Regions from separate parts of the Pseudarthrobacter scleromae genome, predicted to be linked through region 3. Evidence: riboswitches for the same ligand, from Rfam matches in the RefSeq annotation. Region 3 holds a riboswitch; each other region holds the start of a gene.
The links. A riboswitch is a leader RNA that binds a small molecule or an ion and turns the genes downstream of it on or off. The one in region 3 is predicted to bind S-adenosylmethionine.
Positions count from the first base shown of each region.

Region 1: another riboswitch for S-adenosylmethionine. It lies ahead of IEX33_RS03975 (aminotransferase class V-fold PLP-dependent enzyme); the one in region 3 lies ahead of IEX33_RS17410 (bifunctional o-acetylhomoserine/o-acetylserine sulfhydrylase).
Region 2: another riboswitch for S-adenosylmethionine. It lies ahead of IEX33_RS13620 (DUF1737 domain-containing protein); the one in region 3 lies ahead of IEX33_RS17410 (bifunctional o-acetylhomoserine/o-acetylserine sulfhydrylase).

Region 1 is NZ_BMKV01000001.1:847,046-850,311, forward strand. Features, by position in the region: gene IEX33_RS03975 (aminotransferase class V-fold PLP-dependent enzyme) at 42-1,430, opposite strand; SAM riboswitch class IV at 1,534-1,647, opposite strand; gene hisN (histidinol-phosphatase) at 1,807-2,619, opposite strand; gene rsgA (ribosome small subunit-dependent GTPase A) at 2,667-3,266, opposite strand, start outside.
Region 2 is NZ_BMKV01000005.1:69,358-72,623, forward strand. Features, by position in the region: gene IEX33_RS13610 (O-succinylhomoserine sulfhydrylase) at 1-664, opposite strand, end outside; gene IEX33_RS13615 (rhodanese-like domain-containing protein) at 665-1,075, opposite strand; gene IEX33_RS13620 (DUF1737 domain-containing protein) at 1,072-1,350, opposite strand; SAM riboswitch class IV at 1,364-1,477, opposite strand; gene opgC (OpgC domain-containing protein) at 1,811-3,266, shown strand, end outside.
Region 3 is NZ_BMKV01000007.1:157,645-160,910, reverse strand. Features, by position in the region: gene IEX33_RS17415 (VOC family protein) at 115-753, opposite strand; SAM riboswitch class IV at 917-1,033, shown strand; gene IEX33_RS17410 (bifunctional o-acetylhomoserine/o-acetylserine sulfhydrylase) at 1,076-2,401, shown strand; SAM riboswitch class IV at 2,501-2,616, shown strand; gene metX (homoserine O-acetyltransferase MetX) at 2,629-3,266, shown strand, end outside.

The DNA of each region.
Region 1 (3,266 bases), on a different contig from region 3:
AGCCGCAACGGCAGGGCGCCGGCCGGCAGGCCAGCCGTGGGTCAGTCGTCGATGCAGGGCGCGGCGCCGGCCGTTCCCGGGGTGTTGGGTGCCCAGTGGGGGTACGTGCGGTTGTCATTGGCGGGAACCCAGCGGCCAGCGTCCACCACATAGTCCCAGCCAAGGCCCTTGGTCCGCAGGTCCCGGATGCCTGCCAGCAGCCGCTCGGCATCCTCCAGCCTTGAGCCGACGCCGAAGCTGGCCCGAAGTGAACCGGAAGGAAGGCCCAGCCGCTTCAGCAGCGGGTGCGCGCAGAAGCGGCCGTCGCGCAGGCCCACTCCATGTTCTGCCGAGAGGTAGGCGGCCACCAGGCCGGCGTCGTAGCCTTCCACGGAGAAGTTGACCACGCCGATGGTGTCGGTGTCCGGGTTCGTGTCCTTGAAGATCTGGTGGACGGTGACACCGTCGATCTCCTGCAGGCCTTCCACCAGGAAGGAGCGGATGGCTGATTCGTGGGCATGCCAGCGGTCCTGGTCCAGTTCCGCGATGACCTGCGTGGCGCGGGCCAGGGTTGCCGCACCCAGCACGTTCGGTGATCCGCCCTCGTGGCGGGCCGGGCCGGTTGCCCAGCTGACGCCGTCGAGCCTGGCTTCCCTGACGGCGCCGCCGCCGGCAAGGTGCGGTGTTCCGGCATCGAGCCAGTCCGGGCGGCCCACCAGCACGCCGGCACCAAAAGGTGCGTAGAGCTTGTGGCCCGAGAAGGCGATGTAGTCGACGTCGTCCGCGGTGATGTCGATCCGCCGGTGTGGGGCCAGCTGGGCCGCATCCACTGCGATCCGTGCCCCGTGCTCGTGCGCCAGCGCGGCAAGGGCACGGATGGGAAGGATTTCGCCCGTGACGTTGGAAGCTCCGGTCACGGCGAGCAGGCTGACGCCGCCCTGCCGCAGTTCCGCACGGACGGCGTCAATGGTTTCCGCGATGGTGTCCGCTGCCACGATGCTGCGGTGGGGGACACCCTGCCACGGCAGGAGGTTGGCGTGGTGCTCAATGTCGAGGTACAGGACGTCGCCGTCGGGCCGTCCGTCGGTGACGGGCAGGCAGCCCGCCAGCAGGTTGAGGGAGTCAGTGGTGTTCCGGGTAAAGATCACCGAATCGTCCGGGCGGCCGCCCACGAAGTCGCGGACGATGGCGCGGGCGTTCTCATAGACCGAGGTGCTGATCTGGGAGGCGTAGCCGGCACCGCGGTGGACGCTGGCGTAGAAGGGCAGGATCTCGTTGAGGTAGGCCGACACCACCGAGAGGGCGGGGGCCGATGCGCCATAGTCCAGGTTGGCGTACCGGACGTGGCCGCCGTGGATCAGCGGGGCCTGGATTTCGGCGCCGCTGACTGCTGCTAGCGGACGGCCGGCGGCGGTGCGGTGCTGGTCAAAGAGCGAAGGCGAACCCGGCAGGGCAGCTGCCTGGTGCTGGACAGCGGCTTGGGGGGAGACGGCTTCGGGGGAGACGGTGGCAGTTGTCACAGAGACCTCACTTCACAACAGGACTCCATGCAGGAATCCGCGCTTGCCGCATCCCTTCCGGACCGGCCTGGTCGTCACCCGGGGCACCCCACCGCGAATGGAGGGTTGCCGGCCAGCAAACCGGGGTTTTGCGCTGGCACTCGTGACCTGGTTAAGAGCGTAGAACATGGGCAGCGAAGGTTAAAAGCCCGCGGAAATGTTAAGGGCTTTGTTACGAACGTTTGAAAAGGGGCGCCTGAACCGAAGAACACGACGGCGGACGCCTCCTGTCGGGGGCGCCCGCCGTTGATTATTCGTGCTGCCGGGACTAGAGGAGGTCGTCCAGGTTCGGGTTCAGCCGGCGCAGCACCTCGGAGTGCAGGATGGAATTGGTGGCCAGGGCGTTCCCGCCGAACGGACCGTCCTCGCCCTCCAGCGAGGTGAAGCGGCCACCAGCCTCCACCACGATGGGCACCAGTGCGGCCATGTCGTAGAGGTTCAGTTCAGGCTCGCAGGCGATGTCCACCGAACCTTCGGCCACCATGCAGTAGGACCAGAAGTCACCAAACGCCCGGGTCCGCCATACGTCCTCGGTAAGGCCCAGGAATTCATTAAGGTTTCCGCGTTCCTTCCAGCCGCCAAGGCTCGAATAGGAAAGGGAAGCATCGGACAGGCTGGAGACATTGGACACCCGGAGGCGGGTGGCCGCGGCAAGGGAACGCCCCATGTAGGCTCCCATGCCCTTGGCAGCCCACCAGCGCTTGCCCAGGGCGGGAGCGCTGACCACGCCCACCACCGGCTCGCCTTCATCCACCAACGCGATCAGGGTGGCCCAGACAGGGACGCCTCGGACGAAGTTCTTGGTGCCGTCAATGGGGTCGATAATCCACCGCCGCGACCCGTGGCCCGTGCTGCCGAACTCCTCGCCGAGTACGGCATCGCGTGGACGGGACCGGGAGAGCTGGCCGCGGATGGCTTCCTCAGCTGCCTTGTCCGCATCGGTGACGGGCGTCAGGTCCGGCTTGGTCTCAATGTGGAGGTCCTGGGCCTTGAAGCGGCTCATGGTCTGGTCATCCACGGAATCGGCCAGGACGTGGGCCAGGCGCAGGTCATCGTTGTAGCTCGAAGCGGGTTGGATCATGGTTCCAAACTACCGTCTGCGCGCCGTTCTGCCGGGAAGCGGGCCCGTCAGGTGACGCTGCCCAGTTCCTTTGCCTCCTGGGCTTCCATCCGCGGGTCCGTGCCGAGGAGGCGCCGAAGGGAGCCAAGCCTTGCTGCTCCGGTGGGGCCGGCGTGTCCCGCGCCCACCCATGCGTCCAGTCCGCAGTTCACCGCGGTGGCAGTGTGCTTGCACCCTCGCTCGCAGTCGTCGATGCCGGGGGAGAGGTCCGGGAACGAGCGGAGGATGCGGTCCGGGTCCACGTGCGCCAGGCCAAACGAGCGGATGCCGGGGGTGTCGATGATCCAGCTTCCGGACGGCGCATCCGCCAGCTTCAGCGCAAGGGCCGACGACGACGTGTGCCGGCCGCGGCCCGTCACGGCGTTCACTCCGCCGGTGGCCCGTTCCGCCCCGGTCAGCGCATTGACCATCGTTGACTTTCCAACGCCTGAGTGTCCCAGCATCACGGTGACCTTGCCGTCCAGGTAGCCCCGCATCTCGGCGACGGCCGAGCTGTCCAGCCGGGCGGACAGGCCGTCGTCGGAACGGGCGTCAATGCCCGAGGCCGCTGAATCGGCCGTCCGGCTGATGATTACGGGAAAGTCCAGATGCGTGTAGTTGGACAGCAG
Region 2 (3,266 bases), on a different contig from region 3:
CGAGCACCCTGCCCTGGCCGTCGATGTGCTTGGTGCCGGAGTACACAATGACGTCCGCGCCAAGCTGCCCGCAGCGTTGCAGCAGGGGAGTGGCAAAGACATTGTCGACGACGACGGTCGCCCCGGCCGCGTGCGCCAGTTCGCTGACCGCGGCGATGTCCACGATCTCCTGCATCGGGTTGGACGGCGATTCAAAGAAGACGGCGGTGGTGGGCTTGGACAGGGCCTCGCGCCACTGCTCCAGGTCAGGCCCGTCCACGAAGACGGTTTCCACGCCCCACCGCGGCAGGATCTCGTTGAGGATCACAAAGCAGGATCCGAACAGCGAGCGGGCGGCAACCACGCGGTCGCCGGCTGCCAGCAGGGCACCCAGGGCGGTGAACACGGCGGACATCCCGGACGCCGTCGCAAAGCACGCCTCGGTTCCTTCCAGCAGGCGGAGACGCTCCTGGAACGTGGCCACGGAGGGGTTGCCGTAACGGGAGTAGACAAAGCGCTCGTCCTCGCCCGTGAAGGCACGCTCGGCGGCAGCCGCGGATTCGTAGACAAAGCCCGAGTTCAGGAAGATGGCTTCGCTGGTTTCCTGGAAGTTGGTGCGGTCCAGCCCGCCGCGCACGGCCTGGGTATCGGGGCTCCAGCCGGCGGCGTCTTCGTTGAAGGTCACTTAGATCTTTCCCAGGTTGGTTGGCAGGCCGCGGTTCTTCCAGCCGTTGACGGTGCGTTCGCCGAAGCGGTCCGGGTCGCCTTCAAAGCCCTCCAGCACGTTGTAGGAGGTGAAGCCGGCCTGGGTGGCCGCTCTGGCTGCCGCGATGGACCGCTGGCCGGAGCGGCACAGGAACACCAGTTCGGTTGAACGGTCTTCGGGCGCCTGCTGGTTGAGGTCGTTGATGAAGTCAGGGTTGGGGATGCCGCCGGGGAAGGTCCACTGGATGAACAACGGATCGTTCTCAGTTGCCTTGGTGTCGGGAATACCAATGTGGGCCCACTCGCCCTCGGTGCGTACATCCACCAGGATGGCACCCTGTTCCAGCTTGTCCCAGGCCTCCTGCGGCGTCAGGTCCCCTGCGTAGCTCATGCGTGGCCCTCGCCGTCGAACTCAAGGTCGTCGCCCGTGGACTCAAGGCTGTCCACGGCGTCCGCCACTGCGGCATCCGCGGAAGCGATCGCCTCCGGAAGGACCACCGCCTGGGCCACGATGACGCTGCTGCCGTTGAAGGTCGCTGCCGGGCTGCCATGCAGCACATAGCCCTCTGCCAGGGCGGCCGAGATCCGCTCGCAGAATTCACGGTTGTCCGGGCCGCTGATGAGGCGGTAGGACAGCTTTTCTTCAGGGGCAGGTGCGTCAGACACGACGGATCTCCTTCTCTCACGCTTGCAGCTCGAATGGTCGATATGCCGAGTATTCACCTGAGGCACCCCGCCGTGGAAGGAGGGTTGCCGACCGGCCAGTCAGGGCTTGGCGCCGGTACTCATTACTCCCCAAAAACGTAACACTTGCCGCCCGGCGCCGCACCGCCGTCGTCGTCATGTTGCGTAACTGAAGGATGCAGGGCGGGCCGCGGCGCAAAAGAAACGTCCGTCACCGCTCTTGAACGTACGACGGCGACACCACCTTGGGTGCGCGGGCGCCAGGTGCCTGCCGCCGGCGTCAGGCCGATAAAGTTTCTGCAGGGGCCGCCGCCCCGTTACTGGAGAAATCAGTCCCTGGGGGGTCTTCATCAGCACGCCATCCGCCGCCGCGCCCACACGTCCCGCCCGGAGCCGCCGGCTGCGGCACCTCCACAAAGTGGCTTCGCTCCTCGCCGCCGTGATGATGGCCGTCCTGGCGGTGGTGGTACCCGCCGGCTCAGCGCAGGCCGCCCGAAACTTCCCGGAGGAAGGCAAACCGCTGCTGGGCGCAGTCCTCGAATGGGGAGAGGACACCGCCGGCGGCTTCTCCGAAAGGCTCGGGGCATCCCCCGCAATCTTCGGACACGACATCGCCTTCCCGTTCCGTGCCTCGGAGGAGGACGATATCCGGGAGTTCCTGGAGCAGTCCGCCGGGCAGGGCGCCCATGCGATGCTGACGGTGAGGCCTGCTGTCCCGCTGGACCAGGTCACCGCTGACGCTGCCGCAGCCTTTGCCGGGGAAGTGCGCCGGATGCAGGGGAATTTCAAGGGCCAGCTGCTCATCCGCTTTGCTCCGGACATGAATGCCAGCTGGGTGGAATGGGGCCAGCAGCCGGGCGACTACCGGCAGGCATTCCGGGCGGTGACGGCCGCGTTTCGGGATGCCGGCGCCAGTGGCAGCCATGCCATGGTGTGGGAACCGTACCTGGGCAAGGACTACCCCTTTGACCGGAACCGGAATGCGCCCGGGCCCGGCAGCGAAGGCTTTACCCTGTTGGATACCAATGGCGACGGCACCTGGAATGGCTCCGACAAAGCCTACGAACCCTACTATCCGGGAGACGACGCCGTGGACTGGGTGGGCCTGACGGCCTACCACGATGACACCGCAGGGGGCTCCGCCGTCAATACCGTGCCCCGAGCCGGTGAGCTGCAGGAGATGCTGACGGCCTCCGGCGGGGAGAACTTCTACGGGACATATGCCGCGGGGCGGGACAAGCCCTTCATGCTGCAGACGTCAGCCTTCTACAGCCCGTCCTCCGGAGGCGCCGCGGAAGCGGAGATCAAGAACGGCTGGTGGGACCAGGTCCTGGGCGTTGCCGCATCACCCGACTTCGCACTGACCGGGGCAGTGCTCTGGGACGAACGCACCAGCACACGGGACACGGGGGTGGCCAGCATCGACTGGCGGCTCACCGGAAACGCCGGTATTGCGGACGCTGCCCACACCCGGCTTGAGGAGGCGCCTGTGCAGACGGGGCCCGTTACCGATGTCAGCTCGGGTCCCGGGTTCGTCAGGTCCAACACGCTTTCGGGGGCTGCCGCCTGGACCGTTGGGGCCGCGCTCATCATCCTCCTGGTGGCGCTGTGGCAGCTCCCCGCCAGGTTGAGTGCGGTCACGGCGTGGGGCTACAGCGATCCGTCCGGCAGGGACTCACGCGTGGACCTGCTCCGTGGCCTGGCCATCGTGTTCGTGGTGGTGAACCACCTGGGCATGGTGTCGCTGTTCCAGCTCCTGACCCAGGAAGCGGTGGGCTTCGTTTCGGGTGCCGAGCTGTTCGTTCTGTTCTCCGGCCTGGTGGTTGGCATGGTGTACGGGCCCAGGGCGAAGGACGATTTTGGAACGGTGGTGGACCTCACCTCGCGCCGGGCAGGCA
Region 3 (3,266 bases):
CGGCGGGTGACGCCGTTGTCACCTGCTGATGGCGGCCGAAGCTTTGGCAGGCAGAATGCATTTCCTGCCCACGTTGGTGCCCGGACGTGGACGCCCGGGCAGGCGGGGGGAGCGTCAGATGGTGACTGCCCCGTTGGCGGTCTCGAATGTCACCGAAAGGATCCCGGGGGTTCCGTGCGGTGCCACCCACTCCACGGCTACGTCTTCCAGCGGCTTCTCCACTGGTTCACCCAGCCACTCGGTCACCCGGGCTGCCGATCCGGCAATGGTGAGGCAGCTCATTTTGACGTTGCTCTCGTAGGCGTTGGACGGGTGGAGGGACGGGTCGCCCTCCCACTTGAGCATGTACGGGACCTGGGGGTCGGCGATCAAGCCGAGGATGCCGATTTGCTTCCACACGAGTTCGCGGCCGTCAGGGAATTTGCGGTTGCCGTTGACTGCCGAACGTCCCAGGCGTTCCTCGAAGGGGGCGAGGTCGTCCACTTCGACGCACCAGCCCATCCATCCGCCACCTGCGGCCGAGCGTGCCCGCACTGCCTGGCCGAAGGGGGCCTTGTCAGAAGCCGGGTGGTCAAGGACCTCAACGACCTCAAGGTACTTGTGCCCCGCGAGCGGGATGATCATATTCCGGGTTCCAAACCGCGGGTGCACTCCACCCTTTACTGCCTCAACGCCGAGGGCAGAGGAAATACGTTCGGTGGTGGCAGCCAGGCCATCGTGTTCACAGGCGTAAGAGACGTGATCCATGCGCATGGCAACATCTTGGCACTTTGTGATCGGGCTCTCAGCTAAGGTTAGCCTTACTGGGATTTTCCCTGCGGGAAGTGATTGCGCGGACTTCCGCAAGGGTCATGCGCGGGACCATGTTCGTCACAATGCTGTGCCGCTTTGCGCAGGTGTTCCTACACTGGGCTCAGGTTATGAGTGCCAGCGCTAAGCCCCGGCTTGCTGGCCGGCAACCCTCCTTCCGCGGTGGGGTGCCCCGGGTGAGGACCTGGCTGTCCGGTAAATGGCCGGATGGCAAGCGCGGCCCGCGGTGCTTCGTGCATGCCGGGCCCAGTCAAAGGAGCCTTAATTGTCCAACGGATGGTCATTCGAAACCCGCCAGATCCACGCAGGACAGGAGCCGGACAGTGCCACGGGCGCCCGGGCACTCCCTATCTACCAGACCACGTCCTTCGTTTTTCCCAGCGCCGAGAGCGCCGCCAACAGGTTCGCCCTTGCTGAACTGGCACCCATCTATACCCGCATCGGCAACCCCACCCAGGAGGCCGTGGAACAGCGGATCGCCAGCCTTGAAGGCGGGCTGGGGGCACTGCTGCTGAGTTCGGGCCAGGCCGCCGAGACCTTCGCCATCCTGAACATTGCGGAGGCTGGAGACCATATTGTTGCCAGCCCCAGCCTTTACGGCGGAACATATAACCTCTTTGCCCACACCCTGAAGAAGTTCGGCATTTCGGTGACTTTCGTGGCGGACCCGGACAACCTGGAGCAGTGGCGCACTGCAGTGCAGCCCAACACCAAGCTGTTCTTCGGCGAGGTGGTTTCCAACCCCCGTCAGGACGTCCTGGACATCGAAGGCATCTCCCAGGTGGCACACGATGCCGGTGTGCCCCTGGTCGTGGACAACACCCTGTCCACCCCGTACCTGATCCGCCCCCTGGAATGGGGAGCGGACATCGTTGTCCATTCGGCAACCAAGTACCTGGGCGGCCACGGCTCCGCGATTGCCGGCGTGATCGTGGACTCAGGCAACTTCGACTTCGGCAAGGACCCGGCAAAGTTCCCGGGCTTCAACACCCCGGACCCCACCTACAACGGGCTGGTGTACGCCAGGGACCTCGGCAAGGACGGTGCCCTGGGCGCCAACCTGTCCTACATCCTCAAGGCCCGCGTCCAGCTGCTCCGGGACCTGGGCTCCGCCGTCTCCCCGTTCAACGCATTCCTGATCGCACAGGGCCTGGAAACGTTGAGCCTGCGCGTGGAACGGCACGTTGCCAACGCCACGGAGGTGGCGCGTTGGCTGGAAGGAAGGGACGACGTCGAATCCGTCGCCTATGCGGGGCTGCCCTCCAGCCCGTGGTACGAACGGGGCCGCAAGTATGGCCCCAAGGGCACGGGCGCGATTGTGTCCTTCAACCTGGCCGGCGGAGCCGAGGCCGGCAAGCGCTTCGTGGACGCGCTGGAGCTGCACTCCCATGTGGCAAACATCGGTGACGTCCGCTCCCTTGTCATCCACCCGGCGTCTACCACCCACAGCCAGCTTTCCCCGGAACAGCAGGCTGTTGCCGGCGTAACCCCCGGCCTGGTCCGGCTGTCGGTGGGAATTGAACACATCGATGACATCCTGGCGGACCTGGAAGCGGGCTTCCGGGCAGCGAAGGACGCCACCGGAGCCTAGCCAGGCGCCCAAAGAAAACCAGCACGGCGGCAAGCCGGGGAAGTCATAACCAGTCACACTCTTGGCGGCAGGCGGGGGCTGTTTCGTACACTCGAACCAGGTCATGAGTGCCAGTGACAGCCCCGGCTTGCTGGCCGGCAACCCTCCTTCCGCGGTGGGGTGCCCCGGGTGAAGACCTGGCCTGCCGGTCATTCGACGGCGGGCAAGCGCGTAGAAGAGGTCTTGCCATGACGGTTACCGTCACCCGTACCACCGTCCCCGAACACGGAATCGTCCGCTATGCCTCCATTGGGGGACTGGACCTTGAGGCTGGCGGCTACCTGCCCGAGGTCACCCTGGCCTACGAAACCTGGGGCACACTTAACGCGGACGCCAGCAATGCCGTCCTGATCGAACACGCCCTGACCGGCAGCACCCACGTGACCCGCGGCGATACCGACGAACCGGGCTGGTGGGAGCAGCTGGCCGGGCCGGGTGCGCCCGTGGACACGGACCGGTTCTTTGTAGTGTCCATCAACATTGTGGGCGGCTGCTACGGGTCCACCGGGCCGTCGTCGCCGGCACCGGACGGGGCCCCCTGGGGATCCCGGTTTCCCCTGGTCACGCTGCGGGACAGCACTGTGGCGGAGGCCCGGCTGGCTGACCAGCTGGGGATCCGGAGCTGGTTTGCGGTGCTGGGCGGTTCCATGGGCGGAGCCCGCGCACTTGAGTGGGCCATCTCCTTCCCGGAGCGGGTGCAGCGCTGCGGGGTGATCTCCATCGGCCACGCCAGCACGGCCGAGCAGATTGCGTTCGCACAGGCACAGACCCTGGCGATCCGCCAGGATGCCAACTTCAAGGGCGGCGACTACTACGGCGGCCCGTT